2 regions of the Virgibacillus ainsalahensis genome follow, and region 2 is predicted to be linked to the other one. Evidence: riboswitches for the same ligand, from Rfam matches in the RefSeq annotation. Region 2 holds a riboswitch; the other holds the start of a gene.
The links. Region 2 has a riboswitch for preQ1 ahead of queF (preQ(1) synthase). Riboswitches for the same ligand answer to the same signal wherever they lie in the genome.

Region 1: another riboswitch for preQ1. It lies ahead of ACZ427_RS15790 (QueT transporter family protein); the one in region 2 lies ahead of queF (preQ(1) synthase).

The regions. Positions count from the first base shown of each region.
Region 1 is NZ_AP043943.1:3,200,374-3,203,762, forward strand. Features, by position in the region: gene ACZ427_RS15775 (calcium/sodium antiporter) at 1-298, opposite strand, end outside; gene ACZ427_RS15780 (DUF2935 domain-containing protein) at 490-915, opposite strand; gene ACZ427_RS15785 (VOC family protein) at 1,110-1,973, opposite strand; PreQ1 riboswitch class I at 2,160-2,204, shown strand; gene ACZ427_RS15790 (QueT transporter family protein) at 2,213-2,698, shown strand; gene ACZ427_RS15795 (DUF3891 family protein) at 2,989-3,389, shown strand, end outside.
Region 2 is NZ_AP043943.1:954,176-957,564, reverse strand. Features, by position in the region: gene ACZ427_RS04425 (MIP/aquaporin family protein) at 1-271, opposite strand, end outside; gene ACZ427_RS04420 (queuosine precursor transporter) at 681-1,322, opposite strand; gene queF (preQ(1) synthase) at 1,378-1,872, opposite strand; PreQ1 riboswitch class I at 1,991-2,037, opposite strand; gene ACZ427_RS04410 (YciI family protein) at 2,117-2,380, opposite strand; gene ACZ427_RS04405 (sodium:calcium antiporter) at 2,412-3,389, opposite strand, start outside.

The DNA of each region.
Region 1 (3,389 bases), 1.6 Mb from region 2:
TAACGGTTTCCCCTTCTACTTTTAAGGGATAAAGAAAAGCAGCAACCCCTACTACAAGTGTCAGATTAAAGATATTACTCCCTACCACGTTACCCAATGAAACATCTGCACTTCCTTCCAGTGCTGCAATAATACTGACTGTCGCCTCAGGGGAACTTGTTCCAAAAGCTACAATCGTCAAGCCGATTAAAATAGGCGGTATACGAAGCAGCCTTGCAATATTGGAGGAACCATCCACAAAAAGATCCGCTCCTTTAATGAGCAATGCAAAACCAGCAATTAATAAAATATAAGTCATTGATGCTCTTCCTTTATAACAGTATTTTTCTAGTAGTTTTTCCTATTCATTTCCTATTATTATAAACGAAAAAAGTTAAATTAAAATAATGATGTTAAAGGTGTTCTTATTTAATTTCCAAAAGAAAAAGCCCTTTATAATGGCTACCCCATTAATAAGGACTATTTCGTATTATTTTTATATTGACAGAATTACTGCTGATACAGGATTGTTTGTGCGACTCCAATAAAATACTCTGATTCAACAATAATATGATTCAATACAACCTTGGCTGTTTGATTGGTGCTAATAGGTTGACTTTCCTCCATAATTGTACGGCAAAATTCAATAAAGGCTTCACTTTGCTGCAAACAAAAAGTAACAAGCTGCATAATATCCTGATGAAGTGCTTGAGAAACCTGTCCATTTGAACGATTTACTGTCTCAATATATCTTGTTACTCGCTGATGTGCTTTCGCAAATTCTTTTTCCCAATCTTTTAATGCCTCTACATATTTCTGTTCAAGATTTCCCACAAGCTCCCTAATAACAACAGTATGTTCTTCTTCCTGATGTTTCCAAAACTCGGCCTCATCAAGAACACGTAAAGGCATCTGGTTCCCATAGTAATACTGCATTAATTACCCTCCATCCTATTTAACATCACTTCATATATATGTACAAGATGTCCAATGAAGAACAATAATTTAACATATTAAAAAAGGTCAGATTAAATCTAATCTGACCTTTTTTGTTCTCCAGCTATGCGGCTCTCTTCATTATTTACTATGATATTGAGTATTTCCTCCCAAAAGTGAGCCGTTTACATTTTTTAAACATTCACTCTCATCTGTATTGTATTACCAGATGGATCTTTCACAACATAATAATCATTTGCTTGAGTTACACCCGCACCAATCTTCTTTAATCGATCAACCGCTTCTCTTCTTACAGTCTCATCCGGAAATACAATCGTGTACCACCTTAATCCCGCACTATTTGTTGCCGGCTCTGGTGCGCCCGTTCCATTCCAGACATTTAATGCAATATGGTGATGGTAGCCACCGGTTGATGTAAAAAGCGCACCAGGGAAGTTTGTAACAATGTTGAAGCCAAGCCCCTGCATGTAGAATTCTTCCGTCTTTTCCAGTTCAGCAACATGCAAATGGATATGTCCCATTACTGTATCTTCTGGCAGCATATTCCATTCTTTATCACTTTCCGCAAGGAGCCCATCTCCATCCAGAGGCTCTGTACTCATCGTTACCTCGCCTTCTTTCCAATTCCATTCGGAAGACGGACGGTCACGGGCAATTTCTATTCCATTCCCATCCGGATCGGAAAAATAAAGTGCTTCACTTACAATATGGTCAGATGCTCCCAACCTTAATTGGGGGCCTCCCTTCTTAATAAGATTTCTTAGAAACGCTGCAAGGTCCGCACGTGATGGCAGAAGAATTGCAAAGTGAAATAATCCAGTGGTCCTTCCCTCTTTCGGTACAACATCTTCAGGTTGCTCAATCGTGAGTAAAGGTGTTTTCCCATCTGCTGTTAACACAGCTTTACGACCAGACTGTTCGAGCACTTGAAATCCGACAACATTCTTATAAAAAGTAAGTGAATTTTCCAGATCTGTTACGTTAATACTAACTTCACCAATATATGTCACCGGTTTTTCAAAAAACTTCTTTTCCATATTTATCTTCCTCTTCCTTCAATTTTCTTTTATATAAACACTTTTATTACAAGTCTTCACTTGGTTACTTTATGTAAGTATTATATTTCCTATTACACGTATTGTCAACTGACTTCTCTTCAATTTAAGCATGGCATTGAAATCCTCTTTTCATTCCTGTCTTTTTGTACTATACTAGTTTAGTTGCAAAACGTGGTTCGTAACCATCCCACGAAAAAAAACTAGGGAGCGAATGAAATATGAAATCGAAAACACTGGTAGTAAATGCCGTGTTGGCAGCATTGTATATTGCTGTATCCATGGTAATTCAGCCATTTGGATTTACGAATGTGCAATTCCGTATTTCCGAAATGTTTAACCATCTTATTGTTTTTAATAGAAAATACTTTTTCGGGATCGTATTGGGTGTGTTTTTAACCAATTTGCTTTTCTCACCGTTAGGAATTTACGACCTGGTATTTGGTGTGGCACATTCTGCTATTTCTTTGGGAATTATTATTTTTCTTGCAAAGTATATTAAAAACATTTGGATATTGCTGATTGCCAACACGCTCGTCTTTACATTCAATATGTTTATCATCGCATTCGAATTAAACTTGGCTCTTGCCCTGCCATTCCTGTTCACATGGCTAACAACAGCTGCAGGTGAAATTGTTGTACTCGCTGCGGGTATACCGATTATGTATGCATTAAATAAACGTTTACGCTTTGATAAACTTATATAGATGATGTACTTCACCATTCATTGCGGATGGTGAAGTTATTTTATGTAGATAAAACCAGCAAGGTGGCTAAGCGCATGCGTTGTTTTTCATACAAAAGTAAAACTTTCTTACTGTATAAGTCCGTTTTGGCTTTTGTCACAAGTTGGTAAAAGCCAAATTTTTCTAATACTCTTCCCGTTCCAGCCTATTTCATTATTAAAAACTGGCTCATTATATTTTGCCACTCCAACATTTTTGATTATACTTAGAATATACATGATGGGTAAAATGAGTAGAAAGGATGATCGTTGATGATAGTCAGGGAACGCACGAATGAATTTGTAATGATTGAACAGGATCACCATGCCCAGGTTTCAGGAAAGATCATGGCTAAATGGAAGGATGCATTATTTCAAGGGACAGAACAAAGAAAATCTGTGGAATATGCGATTCATATGCATGATTACGGCTGGAAGAATTTTGACAGGAAACCTTTTTGGAATGATAAACATCAAAGCCCTTACTCGTTTAACGATTTTCCTGATATTCCTAAAGTTATCCTTTATAAGCATGGGGTCGATGTGGTAGAGAAGGAAGACTCCTATGCAGGCCTACTTTGCAGTGAACATTATAAACAATTCCTGATCAATGAACCAGGGGATGAAATTCAGGTTTTTGTTAAGCAGGAAGAAGAGCGGGAAGAACGAATCAT
Region 2 (3,389 bases):
TAACCTGAGCGGATATATACATAGGTACTTTAGTCCATGGAAGATCTCCGGCGACGGCAAACCCTAACGTCACAGCAGGATTAATATGTGCACCTGTGAAATTACCAACTGCATATACACCCATGGCCACCCCCAGCCCCCATGCAAGTGTTATAAGCACCCATCCTGTCCCTTCCGCTTTTGACTTTTTTAAAACAACTCCTGCAACAACGCCTCCGCCAAAAATAATCAAAATCATCGTACCAATCAATTCAGCTAAAAATTCAGGCATCCAATCACTCCCTCTAAGATTATTAATCTAGTGATATTACAAGCTGAGATGGTAGATCGTACTCGCTTGTCACCCATTCAACGATAAAACGGTAGATTTTGGCAGCACGCAAAAAAGACCCATACTCCAATAGACATACTTTCCCTAAGGGAAGTTCTATTGTTGTATGGGTCTCCATATCTCCACCACGTCATTAACTTGTATCATATAATTTAACATCATTCTGTAAGCGTTGTCAATATGTTTGAAGCTTTCAATCATAAATTTATACTATTTACCTATAAATCTGTCAGGAACTTTTTTTAAACTTGGCTAAATGCCCAAGCTTTTATGACGATAAAACCTTAGCCTGAACTTATGCAGTAAGAAAGTTTTTTCCTTTCTTAACTGCCAAATGAAAATACGCCCCTCATGAAGAAGGACGTAATTCTGCTGCTTCCATCTGTATGCTTTTCGACTTCCCGGCCATTCTCACCAACAAATAAACAATTGGTGTATCAACAAGTGCGACAACGACCTTAAATACATATTGCGTCACTATCATGCCCAATAAAGCATTGACAGGCACGATTCCCCAGAATGCAACCGTAATGAATATCGTTGTATCCACAAGCTGTGCTGTCATAGTAGATAGATTATTACGTAACCACAACTTTTTCTTTCCATGTTTTGCTTTTAAGCGATGAAAAATGCTGACATCCAAATGCTGACTGGCCAAATAGGACAAGAGACTCGCCAACATAACACGGAAGCTTCCTCCAAGAATTGTTTCAAATTCTGCCTGAAAGCCAAAAGCTGGTGCTGCAGGCAATTGAATTGCTATGAAAATAAAAATCATGACAATAACCTGTGTGAAAAAACCCGCCTGCACCGTTTTTCGTGCGGCATCTTTTCCATAAACTTCACCGATTACATCTGTAATTATAAACGTTACGACGTACACAATTACCGCTGCAGGCAACATAAATTCGCCAACATTGAATAATTTTACACCTAAAATATTGGATACAACTAGTAATCCAACAAATAAGGCATTTAAGTAAATAAACATCTAACTGATCCTCTCCTGTACAGAGAAAAATCCTCGCCTGCCCTCTTTTGACTCTTTAACGATTATCTATATTTTCCGGATACATATCATGGTTCATCATACGATGATTTGCCATTTTTTCAAATTCTGTTCCAGGTTTTCCGTAATTACAATAAGGATCAATTGAAATCCCGCCACGAGGGGTGAATTTCCCCCACACCTCAATATAGCGAGGAGCCATTAATTCAATCAGGTCATTCATGATAATATTCATACTATCCTCATGAAAGCCGCCATGATTGCGGAAGCTGAACAAGTAGAGTTTTAACGACTTGCTCTCCACCATCTTTACATCCGGAACATAGCTTAAATATACGGTTGCGAAATCAGGCTGACCGGTTATCGGACAAAGCGTCGTGAATTCCGGGCAGTTAAATTTAACGAAGTAATTCCGATTCGTATGTTTATTATCGAATGTCTCCAGCAATTTCGGATTATAGTCAAAATCATAGGTCGTACCTTGATTTCCCAATAAAGTCAGATTGGAAAGATCCTGTTCGTTCATCTGCATAACCTCCCTTTTTTAAACCTGGCAGATTTCCAGGCCTTGTCACACTGATAGCCAGTTTTTTTCCAAATACAGCAAAAAGCCATGTACCCCTAAGGCACATGGCAATATAATCGCATCATCTGTCTTAGTTTTTTTAAGAGGGTTAAAGCTAAGAACCTCTGCAGTTTTCAATAAATCATTATACAACATCAACGCTCGCCTGTCACTCTCGAACTTTGGTTAATAAATTAAAAAAGGGGTGTTTCTACTCTGTTCTCATTTCCCATTCGTGTATTTCATATCCTCTGGCACCACTTACAACGTATGGATCCTGCTTCACGATTTCTTCCACTTCCTCATAGCTGTCAGCCTTATAGATAACCAATCCGCCTGCACCGTCAGTGAAGCGGCCTTTTGCAAATACATGTCCTTCCTTCCCCTTCTCATCCAGATACTCCAGATGCTGCGGACGATACTGTTTGCTTTTTTCTTCATCCTTCATTGGTGAAAACACAGCAAAATATTTCATTTTTCCCAACACTCCCCTAAATATCTTTTTATTAGTTTATAAAAATCAAATATGAAACGGCAAAATAACCGATGACCGTGATAATTGATGGTATACTGTATGACCACAGTGACATGGAACGGTTCCGCATCAGTGCCCAGATAAGCACAATGGAAAGCGCCGAAATACCAATCGCTGTATATAAATTAGATGGTGACACATCAACTAAAATCGAACCACCCTGATACACTGCATCAGAAATTGCCAAAATCACCATATTGAACATATTACTTCCAAGAATCGAGCCGACTGCAAGATTTATGTTTCGCAAGCGAAGTGCGGCATAAACCGAGACAGCTTCCGGCAATGAAGTTGTTGCTGCGATCAGGAAACTACCGACAAAACTAGAACCCATCCCTGTTATAACAGCAATTTTATCACCTGTAATGGAAAGTATAGAACCTGCTACCATTATTACAATAGCAGCAATGATAAAAACAATCGTTGCTTTTTTAACCGTAATGTTTTTCTTTTTCCCAGGCTCTACCGGTTCCCTGTCCCCTTCTGTTTCTTCAGGCGGTGATGGTAATTTACTGATTATCACCATTCCAATTATGTAAACAACTAACACCGATAAGGAATCCACACCAATTCCAATAATCGTATAATCAATTTTAAGAACCAGTGAAAGGGTGACCATCAGCATTAAGAATAGCCCTAAAATCGCGGAATATAGATGGCTTCTACTCACCAGATGATATAACTGTTTTCTTCTAAAAAACAAATCGAAACCAGCAAGAATCAACAGATTAAACAAATTGGATCCAAGCATATTTCCAATTGCAATATCTACATTTCCGATAATTACAGCTGAGAAACTTGTCGTAACCTCAGGCAATGACGTTGCACCAGCTAAAAGAATCGTACCGACAATCATTCCACCCATTGCGGTCTTTTCACTAATGACATCGGCAGACTCCGATAATTTCATTGCCGTGTACACAGTAAGTGCAGCTGCTAAAATAAATAT